One region of the Streptomyces sp. NPDC034049 genome, then DNA from elsewhere that is predicted to be linked to it. Evidence: riboswitches for the same ligand, from Rfam matches in the RefSeq annotation. Region 1 holds a riboswitch; each other region holds the start of a gene.

Region 1 (5,394 bases):
ACGAAGAGGTCGTCGCCGACGATCTGGACCTTGTCGCCCAGCTTCGCGGTGATGGTGTTCCAGCCGTCCCAGTCGTCCTCGAACAGCGGGTCCTCGATGGAGACGAGCGGGTACGCCTCGACGAGGTCGGCGTAGTACTCGGTCATCTCGGCGGCGGAGCGCTCCTTGCCCTCGAAGACGTACACGCCGTCCTTGTAGAACTCGGAGGCGGCGACGTCGAGCGCCAGGGCGATCTGCTCGCCGGGGGTGTAACCGGCCTCCTTGATGGCCTCGATGATGAGGTCGAGGGCGGCGCGGTTGGACTCCAGGTTCGGGGCGAAGCCGCCCTCGTCGCCGAGGCCGGTGGACAGGCCCTTGGTCTTCAGCACCTTCTTGAGGGTGTGGTAGACCTCGGCGCCCCAGCGCAGCGCCTCGGAGAAGGACTCCGCGCCGATGGGGGCGATCATGAACTCCTGGATGTCCACGTTGGAGTCGGCGTGCGAGCCGCCGTTCAGGATGTTCATCATCGGGACGGGCAGCAGGTGCGCGTTCGGGCCGCCGAGGTAGCGGAAGAGCGGCAGGTCGCTGGCCTCGGAGGCGGCGTGGGCGACGGCGAGGGAGACGCCGAGGATGGCGTTGGCGCCGAGGGAGCCCTTGTTGTCGGTGGCGTCCAGGTCGAACATCGCCTGGTCGATCAGGCGCTGCTCGGTGGCGTCGTAGCCGACGAGCTCCGGGCCGATCTGCTCGATGACGGCGAGGACGGCCTTCTCGACGCCCTTGCCGAGGTAGCGGTTGGGGTCGCCGTCACGGAGCTCGATGGCTTCGAAGGCACCGGTGGAGGCGCCGGACGGAACGGCGGCACGACCGGTGCTGCCGTCGTCGAGGCCGACCTCGACCTCGACGGTGGGGTTGCCTCGCGAGTCGAGGATTTCCCGGGCTACGACGACGTCGATGGACGGCACGAGCATCTCCTTCATGGGATGTGACGCGGAAGTGCGGGGCCCGCGGGCCTTGCGACTAGAGCCTAACCGCCCCGGGCTCGTCGGCAGCCGACCGACCGTCCCGTGGACAGACAGACCGTACCCATTGTTCCAGTCCGGAACAAAGGGGGGTCGGCCAGAAAGTGAACAGAAAGAAGGAGCGGACATGAAAAAGCCCCGCCCCGGTGCGTACGGGGGAATGCGCACCGGGGCGGGGAGCCCGTGGGGGACGGGGGGACGGCCCTCACGAGGTCTTCACCATGGAGGACACGGATGTGAGCGGGCTGTGGTTCAGCTGGGAAGCGGCCCGATTTCTCGGCCCAGCCGAACCCGCCCCGCCTGCCCGGCCGTGGGGGCGGCCGTGGGGGACGGCAGACGCGTGGCGACCGTCGCCTTCGTCGCGGGTCAGCTCAGGTGGAGCTGCTGGCCCGGGTAGATGAAGTCGGCGTCGTCGATGATGTCCTTGTTCAGCTCGAAGAGCTTCTCCCAGCCACCCTTGACGTTCTTCTTCGCGGCGATGCCGCTGAGGGTGTCGCCGGTGACGACCTTGTACTCGCCGTCGCCCTTCTTGACCTTCTTGCCGGTCGGGGTCTCGACGGTGGCGCGCTCGGAGGAGCGGGAGGCGCGGGTGTCCTCGGTGCTCTTCTTGGTGCTCTCCTGCGTGCTCTGCTGCGAGGAGCCGGAGTTCGAGGAGGAGGCGGCGGCGCCGTCGTACGAGGCGCCGGACAGGCCCTTGCCGCAGACCGGCCAGGCACCCTTGCCCTGGCCCGCGAGGACCTTCTCGGCGATCGCGATCTGCTGGGCCTTGGTCGCCTGGTTCGCGGTGGAGGCGTACTGCGTACCACCGTAGGCGGCCCAGGTGGAGGCCGAGAACTGCAGACCGCCGTAGTAGCCGTTGCCCGTGTTGATGGACCAGTTGCCGCCGGACTCGCACTGGGCGACGGCGTCCCACTCGGAGGCGGTGGCGGCCGAGGCGCTGCCGGCGGCCATCAGCGGGGCTGCGATGGCGGCGGCGCCGGTGACGCCGGCGACGGCGATGGCACGAGCGGCCTTGGACGGACGGCGGTGCTTGCCCTTGCTGGAAAACAGCATGGAGAGATCCCCTCACCGACGCCTGCGAGGTGAGCTGTCGGGTTCGGGCCGGTTGAGTTGCCCGGCCGCGCCCGCTCGCCTCTCGGCTCACGTCGCGCGGCTTCACCCCGAGCCGGTTCCGGACGTACGCCCCCGAAGGGCCGCAACCACCGGACCCGGCACTTACCTTGGGTCCCCCGCTCCTGCCTACGGCGCTTGACGCGACGACTGTTCCTTGCGGCCGTTGGCAGGATTCGGCGTACCGACCGCAGGGGCCCGCTGTGGCGAGCGGTCACGACCGTAAACACGTGATTGCCCGGATTTCAAAGACGATCAGGGGGTCTGTGATTCATCTCCCACCTAGATCAAAACGGGCATTCAGGGGCGAAAAGTGACGCGAACTGTCGCTACTTTTCGCCCGTTTCGGCACCGACTTCAAGGGTCTGACCGGGAAGGATGAGGTCCGGGTCGGTTCCCACGGTGCTCTCGTTCTCGGAGTACAGCTCGCGCCACCCGCCGTTCAGGTCGAGCGAGTTCGCGATCCGCGTCAGACTGTCGCCCGCACGGACGGTGTAGGCGCCGTCCACGGCCTCCCGCGCCGCGTCGCCGCCGCGGGAGGCGTGACGGCCCGAGGGGGCGGGGTCGGCGGTGCGGGAGCCGTCGGCCGCGTCCGTGCCGGCCTCCGCGTCGGCGGTGTCCTCGTCGGCGCTGGCGCCACGATGGCGACCGGTACCGGCTTCGCTCCCCCCGGCCGAAGAGTCGTCACTCTGTGACGACTTGTCCGCATTCGCACCCTCGGAGTCCGTGGAATCGCCCGAGTCGGCGTCGGCCTTGGCCTTGGTGGACCCCTCGACGGCCTCGGGGGTCGAGTCGGCGGACTTGGCCGAGTCGGACCCGTCGACCTCTTCGGCGGAAGTGGAGGAATCGTACGAACCAGAAGAGTCAGAGGAATCGGATGAGTCCGAAGAGCCAGACCTATCGGATGAATCAGGAGAACCGGACGTTCCGGAGGAACCGCCCGCCTTCGTCGAGTCGTCCGCGACGCCCGTGTCCACGTCGGCGGAACCGGAGTCGCCGTCGAGGTTGTGGAGCAGGCCGCAGGTGGCCCAGACGCCTACGCCCTGGTCGGCGAGGACCTTCTCGGCGACGGCTATCTGCTGCGAGCGGCTGGCCTGGTCGGCGCTTGTCGCGTAGTCGAGGCCGCCGTACTTCTCCCAGTTCGCCTGGGTGAGCTGGAGGCCGCCGTAGCGTCCGTTCCCGGTGTCCGCGCTCCAGGAGCCACCGCTCTCGCACTCCGCCACCTGGTCCCAGGTGGTTCCGCTGGCCGCGCTCGCGCCGGTGGCGCCGAGCAGGGGGATCGCGATGGCCGAGCCGGTCACTCCGGCGGCGACGAGGAGAGCGGGAGCCTGACGGGGGCGACGGTGTCGACCGTTCCCGGAGAGCATGCGGTTGCCTTTCACGCGACAGCAGTGGCCGGTGCGAAGGGTGTGGGGTGACCCCTTCGCACTGACGTGTGAACGTAGCGGGAGTCGATCAGTTGTCACAAGTTAATGCAGCGCAGATCACGTGAAGATCACGGACTTGAGGGAGTGTCACTTTCCGTCGCGGAATGCGGTAGTGCTACGGGCTGCCCGGGTACTACTACGTACCGCTCATGACCCGGGTCACGAAATGCCCTCGGACCGCCCCTGCGGGGTGAATTGCACCGGAAGCGTGCGCAATCCGCGCATGATGAGCCCTCCCCGCCATCTCAGATCGGCCGGTTCCACCGCCAGTCGGAGGTCGGGGAGGCGGGTGAGGAGGGTGGCCAGGGCGGTCTGGCCTTCGAGGCGGGCGAGGGGGGCGCCGAGGCAATAGTGGATGCCGTGGCCGTAGCCGAGGTGCTGGTTGTCGCGGCGGGAGAGGTCGAGGGTGTCGGGGTCCTCGAAGCGGGCCGGGTCGCGGTCGGCGGCGGCGAGGACGACGAGGACGGGGTCGCCCTGGGCGATGTCCTGCCCGCCGATGGTGAGGGGGCGGGTCGCGAAGCGCCAGGTGGCCAGCTCGACGGGGCCGTCGTAGCGCAGGAGTTCCTCGACGCCGGTCTCGAGCAGCGCGCTCTCCCCGGCGGTGAGGGAGGTCTGGAGGCGGGTGCGCTGGTCGGGGTGGGTGAGCAGGGCGTAGGTGCCGTTCCCGATGAGGTTGACGGTGGTCTCGAAGCCGGCGAAGAGCAGGATGAAGGCCATGGCCGCGGCCTCGTTCTCGGTGAGGTGCTCGCCGTGGTCGGAGGCGCGGATGAGGCCGGAGATGAGGTCCTCGCCGGGGGCGGGGTGCTCGGTGAGGCCTTCGCGCTTGCGGTGGATGAGGTCGGCGAGGTAGCCGCGCATCTTCTTCACCGAGCGCGCGACGCCGCCCCTCGGGCCGCCGCCGTGACGGATCATCATGCCCGCCCAGTCCCGGAAGTTGTCCTGGTCCTCGCGGGGCACGCCGAGGAGGTCGCAGATCGCGTAGATGGGCAGGGGGAAGGCGAAGTCGTGGATGAGATCGGCTTCGCCGGTCTCCGCGAAGCGGTCGATGAGCTGATCGGTCAACTCCTGGACCCGGGGGGCGAACTCGGCGACCCTGCGGGGCGTGAACGCCTTCGACACGAGTCGGCGCAGCCGTGTGTGGTCCGGCGGATCGATGTTGAGCAGATGGGTCATCAGCTCGGCCTTGCGCTCACCGGGGATACCGGTCTTCCCCTTGGCGTGGGCGGGCTCGTCGTGATGTGCGGGGTTCTTCGACAGACGCGCGTCGGCGAGGGCCTGCTTGGCGTCGGCGTAACGGGTGACCAGCCAGGCCTCCACACCACTGGGCAGCCGGGTCCGGTGCACCGGGGCGTGCTCCCGGAGCCAGGCGTACGCCGGGTAGGGGTCGGTGGCGAACTCCCAGGTGAAGAGGGAGGGCGCGGGGCTGGGGGACGAGGGACGATCGCTCACCCGTCGACGGTAGCGGGCCCCCCGACGACCGCCGTCACGGCCCGGCCTCCCTCGCACCGGGGCGGGGGTCTTCTCGCTCCGGGGCTTGTCAGCGCTCGTCCAGGCCCTCCGCGGAGCGGATCGCGTCGCGGTAGGTGCGGGCCGCCGCTCTCAGGGCCGCTTCCGGGTCTGTGCCCTCCGCTTCGGCTCGGGCGGCGAGGGTGAGGAGTTCGTAGCCGATGCCGTGGCCCTGGGGTATCGGGACGGGGAGGCCGGCCGTGCGGACGCGGGAGGAGAGTTTGGCGGCCAGGGCGAGGCCGGGCTGTCCCAGGGGGACTCCGTCGGTCACGGACTCGCGGCGTTTCTCCACGGCCTTCGTGCGCAGCCAGTGCGCCTTGACCTCCTCCGGGGTGGTGGCCGTGGCGTCGCCG
Region 2 (5,394 bases), on a different contig from region 1:
CGACGCCGAGCTCCGCCTGCTGGATGGCGAATCCCTCCAGGCCGGGGCGGCCGGGGTCGAGGTCGGCGATGTGGAAGCGGTCACCGTGTCCGGCACCGTCGACGACGTACCGGAGGGTGCCGTCGCCGTTCACCACGTAGTTGCCGTCGGCGATCTCGTCCTTGCCGTCGAGGTCGACGTCGACGGTGCGGATCTGGTGGAAGCTGGTCGCGCCGCTGTCGGGGGGCACCACGTACTTCCAGCGGCGGGTCAGGACCGTGCCGTCGAAGTCCCAGGTCTGGAAGAGGACACGGAAGGCGCCGCGCCGGGCGCCGACCCGGGTGACGAGCTTGGTGACGAGGCTCGGGTGGACCCCGTCGAGGTAGGCGATGCCGAAGTGGCCGCCGGACGGGCCGTCGGCGGCGAAGTCGTCGGGCACGGGCTGCCGGTCGCGCTCGGTGCCGGTCGCGCCGTCGACGACGGAGACGAACTGCCGGGCGGGCGAGTCGGCGGTGACCCGCGTGCCGTCCGCGAAGGTCGCGCCGGCGGCCGTGTGCGCCAGCACCTCGGCCCGGCCGTCGCCGTCCAGGTCGAACACGGTCACGTTGTCGTCGTTGCGGTACCCGCCGATCGGCGTGGATCCGCTGATCGCGGCGGGCGCCGGGTCGTTGGCGCCGTTCCCGCCGACCTGGGTGTACGAGCCGGGGCCGAGGTCGACGCGCCACAGCCGCTCGCCGGTCAGCCTGTACGCCTCCAGCAGGTCGGGCCGGTCCCTGGTCTGCGAGAGCCTGCTCACCACCAGCTCGTACCGTCCGTCCCCGTCGAGGTCGCCGGGCCAGGCGTGCTGCACGGTGTAGCCCTCCGCCGCGGCGAGCGGGATCTCGGCGTACCCCTGACCGAGGACCAGCGCCGGACTCGGCTTTCCCTCCCGCCCGTCGACGACGGCCCGCACGCTGTACGCGCCCGTGCCGGGGCTGGTGTCGCGGTAGGTCGTCGAGCGGGTGATCGGCGCCCGGTTCAGCCGCTTGCGGCCCTTGTAGACGTTGAAGCCGATCGCGTCGCCGCGGCGGGCGTACTCCGTGCCGAGCAGCCGCCAGCTGAGGAAGGTCCCGCCGTCGGACGGTACGGCGACCAGGCCCCGGTCCAGGTTCTCCACGACCCGGCGAGGTCTCTCCGCGGCATGGCCGCCGGGTGTGGAGAAGAGACCGGCGAACAGGGCGGCCGCGGTCAGGAAGACGGTTCTTCGACGTCGGGCAGTACGCACCGACACTCCTTCACAGAGACAGAAAGCGCTTACGCGGATCACTGTCCCCGCCTCTCGCGGCACTGTCGAGGCTTCGCTCGGCCATGCCACACGACCGCAACACGGTGATCATGAAACGCCGAAGGCCGGTCCCTGATCACAGGGACCGGCCTTCGGCATGCGGGCGCCGGATGGAGGTGACGTCGGACGCCGGGCGAAGGTGTCGTCGGACGCCGGGTGGAGATGACGTCAGCCAGGGGGCGGGGTCGTCAGACGCCGACGCCCTTCGAGCGGAGGTAGGCCAGCGGGTCGATGTCCGAGCCGTAGTTCGGGGAGGTGCGGATCTCGAAGTGCAGGTGCGGTCCGGTGACGTTGCCGGTCGCGCCGGAGAGGCCGATCTGCTGCCCACCGCTGACCACCTGACCCGCGGAGACGGAGATCGAGGACAGGTGGGCGTACTGGGCGTAGTAGCCGTCGGCGAGTCTGATCACGACCTGGTTGCCGTACGCGCCGCCCCAGCCGGCGGAGACGACGGTGCCCGCCCCCACGGCCTTGAGGCTGGTCCCGGTCGGGGCCACGAAGTCGACGCCCGTGTGGTAGCCGCTGGACCACATGCTGCCGGCGGTCTTGTACGCGGTGCCGACGGTCGCGCCCGTGATGGGCCGGCTGAAGCCGGAGGCGTTGGACGACGAGGACTGGCCGCTCGCCGTGGAGGTCGACGCCTGGGTGTCCTTCGACTCCTGCTTCGCGGGAGCGGAGGGCTTCGGCGCCTTGGCGGGCTCGCTGGGCTTCGAGGACTGCGACAGCTGCGGCTTCGACGACGAGCGCGACGTCTCGCTCGACGCGGCCCGCTCACCGATCGACAGCTTCAGCCCCGGGTGGATCAGCGAGGGGTCGGAACCGACCGCCTCCCGGTTGTCCGAGTACAGCCGCTTCCAGCCACCCTCGACGTTCTGCTCGTCCGCGATCTTCGCGAGGTAGTCGCCGACCTTCACCGAATAGGTCTTGGGCGCCGCCTTCTTGGTGGTGCCCTTCTGCGCCTGCGCGGCCTTCTCGGCCTGCTCGATCCGTGCGCCCGCCTCGACCGCGGCCTTCTCGGCGGCGATCGTGGTCGGCTTCTCGGAAACACCCGAGGCAGCGGTGGACGGGGTCGCGGCGTGGGCGCCGGCGGCTCCGATCAGCGGCAGCGCGAGCGCCGCGCCACCGGTGCCGGCGGCGGCGATCGAGCGAGTGAAGCGCTGGGGCTTCGGACGGCGGTGCTTACCCTTCGCGGGCATGACGAATTCCTCTCCGGCGCCTGCGAGGTGAGCTGTCGGGTGCGGACTGGAGATGTCCGGCCGTGCTTGCGCACGGCTGTACCCCTAGCCGTTCCGGAGACCGGAACAGGCGGTGATTCCTGTGGGTCCCCCGCTCCTGCCGTGGATCTGGTCGGTACGCGGCTCCGGTCGGCGGCAGGATTGGGCGTCCGTCCGGATTGACGCCGAACGTAAGCGACTTGTGGCCACAGAGACAACCATGGGGACTTCCTGTGCGTCTTTTCCCCTGATCCTTACTTCAATTCACCATCACGCTCCGTAATAGACCGGTCCAGGGCGCATTCCAACCTCCCTGGAAATCCGCCCGAATTACGTGGACATGACGGCAACGGAACGTCACGAATATGACGCTGCTCACGCACCTACGGCCCAGTAGGCTTTATTCCAGGGTTTGTTGGATTAACGGCAGTATTTCGGACAGAAGGCTCAAGTGCGACGGAGTCGGACAACCGTCGCATCGAAGTCGCCGCGCAGCCCGGTCGGCAATCCGTGATGCGCCAGCACGGCACCCCGGTACTTTTCGCCCGTTTCGCGGCACTCGTACGTCCGTGTCGGGTCCAGCCCGCGCAGCCGCAGCGGGGCGAGCGGCTCGCCGTAGTGCTGCGCCTGGAGCCAGGCGAGGACGACGACATCGTCCCCGTGGACGTACTGCACGGCGCTCAGCCCGCCCGTCGGCGGCCGCAGCCGGTACAGGTCGCCGCGCTGCACGACCGGCCGGATCCTTTTGTACAGCTCGACCCACTCCCGGGCCTCGGCCAGCTCCTCCTCGCTCCACTCGGTGAGGTCGCCGCCCACGCCGAGCACACCCGCCATGGCGCTGACGAACCGGAACCGCAGCGAGCTGACCCGCCCGTTGAGCTGGTTGTTCGGGCTGTCGGTGACCCACGCGGCCATGGCCCGGGCCGGATGGACCTGGCTGAAGCCGTGCTGGATGGCGAGCCGGTCGAGCGGGTCGGTGTTGTCGGAGGTCCACACCTGGTCCGTCCGCGTCATGACCCCGAGGTCGATCCGGCCGCCGCCACCCGAGCACGACTCGAAGGCGACCCCCGGGTGCGCGGCCCGCAGCCGGTCCAGCAGGGCGTAGAAGGCGTGCACGTGCTCGACCCAGAGCTTCTGCGGATAGGGCTCCCCCGGCCAGCCCGCGTCGGTGAAGCAGCGGTTGAAATCCCACTTCACATAGTCGATCGGCGCGCTGGACAGAAGGGTGTCGAGCCGTTCCCACAGGTACTCCCGCACGTCCTCGCGCGCGAGATTGAGGACGAGCTGATTGCGCAGTTCTGTCCGCTTTCGGCCCGGTTGGAACTGTGCCCATTCTGGGTGCGCCCGGTACAGCTCGCTGTCCGGATTGACCATCTCCGGCTCGACCCAGATGCCGAACTGCATCCCGAGGGCGTGCACATGGTCGGCGAGCGGCCGCAGCCCCTTCGGGAAGCGGTCGGGATTGGGTGTCCAGTCGCCGAGGCCGGCCCGGTCGCTGGTCCGCGCCCCGAACCAGCCGTCGTCCACCACGAACAGCTCGACCCCCATGGCCGCAGCCCGCCGCGCGAGGGCTCCCTGCTGCTCCTCGGAGATGTCGAACTCGGTTGCCTCCCAGGAGTTGAAGAGCACCGGCCGGTCCTGGTCGGCGTCCGGGATGACGTACGCCCGCTGGTAGGCGTGCCAGGCGCGGCTCGCCCCGCCGAAGCCGCCGTCGCTCCAGAGGCCCGCGAAGACGGGCGTGGTGAAGGTCCCGCCCGTCTCCAGCCGCAGCAGTCCCGATTCGTCGTATCCGGCGCCGCCGGTGATCTGCACGCGCGCGTCCGGGAGTTGGGCCACCGCGATCCGCCAGGAACCCGACCAGCCGAGGGCGCAGCCGTAGACCTCGCCGCGCTCCTCGGTGGCGTCGGTGTCGAGGGCGACCCAGGGCAGGTGCTGGTGCCCGGTGTGCCCGCGGCGGCTGCCGATGACCTTCTCGCCGTAGGTGAGGTCGGCGCGCACGAGGCGGGACTCGGCCGCCCACCGCCCGTGCAGCTGGGAGAGGCGCCAGGGCTCCTCCTCGCGCCGCGGCAGGGTCCAGGTCGCCGAGTCGGCCCGCAACAGCTCCGCCGCCGGACCCTCGTTGACCAGGGTGACCCAGCGCTCGACCACGTCGTCGCGCATCCGGTAGTGCAGGGTGATCCCGAGTCCGTCGTCGGTGAACCGCAGCCGCAGCTCGTCGCCGTCGGCCTCGTACTCCCGGAAGGTCCACTCGGTGCCGCGCCGCTCGTCCGTGCGCACGGAGAGCGCCGGGCGGGTGAAGCGGGGGCCGCCCTCGACGGGGTACTCCTCGTGTCCGTCGACCGGGGCCTCGAACGGCCAGTACGGCAGCCGCTGCCGGCCGGCCAGCTCCTCGGCGTCCGCGAGGGCGATCCGGGGACCCCAGTGCAGATGCAGCAGCTCGTCGTTCTCGGTGAGCCGCAGGGCATAGCTGCTCCTGGGCCCGGTGAGCATCCAGGTCCGGCCGTCTGCGCCGATTTCCAACATCAAGCCCCCACAGATTCGAACAGGTGCGATCGGGCTTCAACATCATCGCAGGTCGCAGCGGGCGGTCGACGGAGCCTGTGGACAACCTCGGCCGCGTCGGCCGAGCGGCCTGTGGACAACCGCTCCGGCCCCCCGCGCCCGGCTGTGGACAACTCATTGGCGTACACACCCATGTCGTATCGTCGAGGGCGCGCCTCGATGTCGAGTGCGCGCCCGTCGGCGCCCAACGCGGACGGACGGATGGGAGGGAGCCCCAGTGACGCAGCAGATCCCGTCGACCGAACCCGAGCTGACCGGAGTGCGCAATTTCCGGGATGTGGGCGGTCTGCCGACCGTGGACGGCCGTCGGGTGCG
Region 3 (5,394 bases), on a different contig from region 1:
GCGACGATCCACGACGGACAGACCACGGATTCCGCGACCACAGCACAGCGATCGAAGGGACGTACCGCCCATGGGTCACACGGCCACAGCCGAGGCCGGCTCCGAAGGCCTGACAGTGAGGGAGCACCGCCTGGCCAACGGCCTGCGCGTGGTGCTCTCCGAGGACCACCTGACCCCGGTCGCCGCCGTGTGCCTCTGGTACGACGTCGGTTCGCGGCACGAGGTGGAGGGCCGCACGGGCCTCGCCCACCTCTTCGAGCACCTGATGTTCCAGGGCTCGGGCCAGGTCAAGGACAACGGCCACTTCGAGCTGGTCCAGGGCGCGGGCGGTTCGCTGAACGGCACCACCAGCTGGGAGCGCACCAACTACTTCGAGACCATGCCCACCCACCAGCTGGAGCTCGCGCTGTGGCTGGAGGCCGACCGGATGGGCAGCCTGCTGCTCGCGCTCGACCAGAAGAACCTGGACAACCAGCGGGCCGTCGTCAAGAACGAGCGCCGCCAGCGGTACGACAACGTGCCCTACGGCACCGCCTTCGAGAAGATCTTCCGCCTGGCCTACCCGGTGGGCCACCCTTACCGGCACACGCCGATCGGCTCGATGGACGACCTGGAGGCGGCCAGCCTGGAGGACGCCCAGCAGTTCTTCAGGACGTACTACGCGCCCAACAACGCCGTCCTGTCGATCGTCGGCGACATCGACCCGGAGCAGACCCTCGCCTGGGTCGAGAAGTACTTCGGCTCCATCCCCTCCTACGACGGCAAGCCGGCGCCCCGCGACGGCGCGCTGCCCGACGTCATGGGCGCGCAGCTGCGCGAGGTGGTCGAGGAGAACGTGCCCGCGCGCGCGTTGATGGCCGCCTACCGTCTCCCGGAGGACGGCACGCGCGCGTGCGACGCGGCCGACCTGGCCCTGACCATCCTCGGCGGCGGCGAGTCCTCCCGCCTCTACAACCGGCTCGTCCGCCGCGACCGTACCGCCGTGACGGCCGGCTTCGGCCTGCTGCGGCTGGCCGGCGCGCCCTCCATGGCGTGGATGGACGTGAAGACCTCGGGCGACGTCGAGGTGCCCGTCATCGAGGCCGCCGTCGACGAGGAGCTCGCCCGGTTCGCGGCCGAGGGCCCCACGGCGGAGGAGATGGAGCGCGCCCAGGCCCAGTTGGAGCGCGAGTGGCTGGACCGGCTCGGCACGGTCGCGGGCCGCGCCGACGAACTGTGCCGGTACGCGGTCCTGTTCGGCGACCCCAAGCTCGCCCTGACGGCCGTCGACCGGGTCCTGGAGGTGACGGCCGACGAGGTCCAGGAGATCGCCAAGGCGCGCCTGCGGCCCGACAACCGCGCGGTGCTCGTCTACGAGCCCGTCGCCAGCGAGGAGGACGCCGAAGAGGGCGCCGAAGACGAGACCGCCGCGGCCGAGGCCGCCGGAACCACCGACGAGACCGAGGAGTCGGCGAAGTGACCGAGCTCGCGACCATGGACTTCCACCCGCAGCCCCAGGCCGGCGAGGCCAGGCCCTGGGCGTTCCCGGCGCCCGAGCGCGGCACCCTGGACAACGGCATGACCGTGCTGCGCTGCCACCGCCCCGGCCAGCAGGTCGTCGCCGTCGAGGTGCTCCTCGACGCGCCCCTGGACGCCGAGCCCGCCGGCATCGAGGGCGTCGCCACCATCATGACCAGGGCCTTCTCCGAGGGCACCGACAAGCACACGGCCGAGGAGTTCGCCGCCGAGCTGGAGCGGTGCGGCGCCACCCTCGACTCGCACGCCGACCACCCGGGCGTACGCCTGTCCCTCGAAGTGCCCGTCTCGCGGCTGGAGAAGGCCCTCGGCCTGCTCGCCGACGCCCTGCGGGCCCCCGCGTTCGAGGACGGCGAGATCGAGCGGCTGGTGGCCAACCGGCTCGACGAGATCCCGCACGAGACCGCCAACCCCGGCCGCCGGGCCGCCAAGGAGCTCTCCAAGCAGCTGTTCCCGGCCACCTCCCGGATGTCACGGCCCCGCCAGGGCAGCGAGGAGACCGTCGAGGGCATCGACTCCGCGGCCGTTCGCGCCTTCTACGAGCGGCACGTGCGCCCCGCGACGGCCACCGCCGTGGTCGTCGGCGACCTCACCGGGGTCGACCTCGACACGCTGCTCGCCGACACCCTGGGCGCCTGGACCGGCTCCCCGGCCGCGCGGCGACCCGTGCCGTCGGTGAGCGCCGACGACACCGGGCGCGTGATCATCGTGGACCGACCCGGTTCCGTGCAGACCCAGTTGCTCATCGGCCGGGTCGGCGCCGACCGGCACGACCGGGTGTGGCCGGCCCAGGTGCTCGGCACCTACTGCCTCGGCGGCACCCTCACCTCCCGCCTGGACCGCGTCCTGCGCGAGGAGAAGGGCTACACCTACGGCGTGCGGGCGTTCGGCCAGGTGCTGCGGGCCGCGCCCGACGGTTCGGGCATCGCGATGCTCGCCATCAGCGGCTCCGTCGACACCCCCAACACCGGGCCCGCGCTGGACGATCTGTGGACGGTGCTGCGCACCCTCGCCGCCGAGGGCCTGACGGACGCCGAGCGCGATGTCGCCGTGCAGAACCTGGTCGGGGTCGCCCCCCTCAAGTTCGAGACGGCCGCGGCCGTGGCGAGCACGCTGGCCGACCAGGTCGAGCAGTACCTGCCGGACGACTACCAGTCGACGCTGTACCGCCAACTCGCCGCCACCGGCACCGTGGAGGCCACCGCGGCGGCCGTGAGCGCCTTCCCGGTGGACCGTCTGGTGACCGTCCTCGTCGGGGACGCCGCGCAGATCGAGGAGCCGGTCAGGGCCCTCGGAATCGGCGAAGTCACCGTCGTCCCGGCCGAGTAGGGGCGGCCGGACGGACGCGTGTCAGTGGGGCCCTGGTGACGGAAGAGTCACCAGGGCCCCTGTTTGTCCGTATTGATGGCGGAGGTTGTGTGTCTGACCTGTGGCGTAGTTAACAAATCCCGTGATCCGTTTGTTATTTCGAAGACGGCCCACTTAGCGTCGGTCCGGCTGTTCGTCAGAAGTTCGCCGCAGCCGCGGCACCGGACAGTCATCGCCGAGTCCCCATGGCGTGAGCCAGGGGAGCCGGGGACCCACCGAAGTCCCTGGGGTGAATCGGGTGCCCTTCGCGAGCGACGCGAAACGAGGGGTAGCCGTAGGAGACCTTCCTGCTCCGAACCCGTCAGCTAACCCGGTAGGCGAGAAGGAAGGAAAGGACCAGCCACTTCATGGCGTTCACCCGCGCCCCCGGGAAGCACCGCCGTCCCGGCCGTGTGCAGCGCACGACCACGAGGAACGTGGGCGTTGCCGCTCTCACCACCACCGGTGTCCTCGGCACCCTCGCCGGCCCCGCGCTCGCTGCGGAGGAGCCCGCCGTCGAGCAGACCGGCCTGAACCAGATCATCATCCTCGGCGACACGGTCGCCGACCAGGTCGACGCCCAGGCCGTGGCCCAGCAGCAGGCCGCCGAGGTCGCCGCCGTCAAGAAGAAGGCGCAGGAGGAGGCCAGGAAGGCCGCCGCCGAGAAGGCCGAGCAGGAACGTGCCGCCGCCAAGGAGCGCGAGGAGATCAAGGCCCGTGCCGCCCGCGCGGCCGAGCGCGAGCGCCTCAACGCCTACGTCGCCCCCATCAGCGGCTCCTACATCTCCACCGGCTACAAGGCCGGCGGTGCCGTCTGGTCCTCCGGCAGCCACACCGGTGTCGACTTCCACGCCGCGTCCGGCACGGCCGTCCACGCGGTCGGCTCCGGCACCGTCGTCGAGGCGGGCTGGGGCGGTGCCTACGGCAACAACATCGTCATCAAGATGAACGACGGCACGTACACCCAGTACGGCCACCTGTCGTCCATCGGCGTCTCCGTCGGTCAGACGGTCACCCCCGGCCAGCAGATAGGCCTCTCCGGGGCCACCGGCAACGTCACCGGCCCCCATCTGCACTTCGAGGCCCGGACGTCGGCCGAGTACGGCTCGGACATCGACCCCGCCGCGTACCTGCGCTCGCACGGCGTGAACGTCTGACGCGCGCCCCCGCTTCCCAGGAGGCCCCGGCTCACCGAGCCGGGGCTTTCCTTGTTGTGGTGACCCACCACTTGTGACGCACCTCCTGTCCAAAAAATATCCCTGGATTCCGGTCCGCCGTCGGAAATTCCGTCTTCCTGCAATAGAGTCGCTGGAACACACGTCAATCATCGACGTTTCACGGGGATTAAGGCGGAGGTCGGTCATGCGTATTCCGGCGCACTCGGTATGCACGGCGATCCGTGATGACATCGTCGCGGGTGTCTACGAGCGCGGCAGCCGGCTCACCGAGGAACTGCTCGCCCGCCGGTACGGCGTCAGCCGGGTGCCCGTGCGCGAGGCGCTGCGCACGCTGGAGGCCGAGGGGTTCGTGGTGACCCGCCGGCACGCGGGCGCGTGCGTCGCCGAGCCGACCGAGCAGGAGGCCGCCGACCTGCTGGAGATGCGCATGCTGCTGGAGCCCCTGGGGGCCGCCCGCGCCGCGCAGCGCCGCACAGAGGCGCACCTCAAGGTGTTGCGGGGACTGGTCAGGTTGGGCCAGGAGCGGGCCAGGAGGGGCAACAGCGAGGATCTGCGCTCGCTGGGCGGCTGGTTCCACGAAACGCTCGCGCAGGCCTCCGGCAGCCCCGCCCTGACCTCGACACTCGCCCAGCTCCGGCACAAGATCGCCTGGATGTACGTGGTCGATGCGCCGGCCGACCCCGGGGAGTCCTGGGCGGAGCACGGCGGCATCGTGGACGCGGTCGCGCGCGGCGACGGCGACCGGGCCCGCGCGATCACGTCCCTGCACACCGAGCGGGCCACCGCCGCGCACCGGCTCCGATTTCCGGCCGGGTCCGGCGGGGCGGAGCGCCCGGAACGTGTGAGGACTTCGCAACACCCCGTAAACATGCCGAGCCTGCGGCATTAACACGGGCGCCGTATACAAAGAGGGAAGAATTCCGAGGGGCATTTTTCCTGCTGCCCGCAGAACGGAAAAATGATGGAATGCGAAGGGCCCGCCCGATAAATCGGACGAGCCCTTCGATGTGTGTGCGGGGCGGCTTTTCAGGCCTTTCCGCTTCGGTGGTCCGCTCGCTCTCAGACCGTCTCGGGGAGCTCTTCGAGCCCCTCGGCGACGAGCTTCGCCAGACGGTCGAGCGCGGCGTCCGCGCCCTCGGCGTCGGAGGCGAGCACGATCTCCTCGCCGCCCTGGGCGCCGAGGCCCAGGACCGCGAGCATGGAGGCCGCGTTGACGGGGTTCCCGTCGGCCTTGGCGATCGTCACGGGGATACCGGAGGCCGTGGTGGCCCGGACGAAGATGGATGCGGGTCGGGCGTGAAGGCCCTCGGCCCAGCCGACGTTGACGCGGCGCTCAGCCATGTGATGCTGCCCT

What was found. A riboswitch is a leader RNA that binds a small molecule or an ion and turns the genes downstream of it on or off. The one in region 1 is predicted to bind cyclic di-AMP.
Region 2: another riboswitch for cyclic di-AMP. It lies ahead of ACZ52C_RS15980 (M23 family metallopeptidase); the one in region 1 lies ahead of ACZ52C_RS16695 (transglycosylase family protein).
Region 3: another riboswitch for cyclic di-AMP. It lies ahead of ACZ52C_RS21580 (M23 family metallopeptidase); the one in region 1 lies ahead of ACZ52C_RS16695 (transglycosylase family protein).

What each region holds. Positions count from the first base shown of each region.
Region 1 covers NZ_JBVISJ010000005.1:92,147-97,540, forward strand. The annotation lists gene eno (phosphopyruvate hydratase) at 1-941, opposite strand, end outside; gene ACZ52C_RS16695 (transglycosylase family protein) at 1,365-2,051, opposite strand; cyclic di-AMP (ydaO/yuaA leader) riboswitch at 2,056-2,255, opposite strand; gene ACZ52C_RS16700 (transglycosylase family protein) at 2,438-3,475, opposite strand; gene ACZ52C_RS16705 (cytochrome P450 family protein) at 3,695-4,984, opposite strand; gene ACZ52C_RS16710 (nucleoside triphosphate pyrophosphohydrolase) at 5,073-5,394, opposite strand, start outside.
Region 2 covers NZ_JBVISJ010000004.1:620,133-625,526, reverse strand. The annotation lists gene ACZ52C_RS15985 (rhamnogalacturonan lyase family protein) at 1-1,243, opposite strand, end outside; gene ACZ52C_RS15980 (M23 family metallopeptidase) at 1,492-2,499, opposite strand; cyclic di-AMP (ydaO/yuaA leader) riboswitch at 2,504-2,662, opposite strand; gene ACZ52C_RS15975 (alpha-galactosidase) at 2,965-5,040, opposite strand; gene ACZ52C_RS15970 (tyrosine-protein phosphatase) at 5,297-5,394, shown strand, end outside.
Region 3 covers NZ_JBVISJ010000007.1:136,924-142,317, forward strand. The annotation lists gene ACZ52C_RS21570 (M16 family metallopeptidase) at 71-1,459, shown strand; gene ACZ52C_RS21575 (M16 family metallopeptidase) at 1,456-2,844, shown strand; cyclic di-AMP (ydaO/yuaA leader) riboswitch at 3,047-3,217, shown strand; gene ACZ52C_RS21580 (M23 family metallopeptidase) at 3,231-4,019, shown strand; gene ACZ52C_RS21585 (GntR family transcriptional regulator) at 4,225-4,929, shown strand; gene ACZ52C_RS21590 (HPr family phosphocarrier protein) at 5,100-5,381, opposite strand.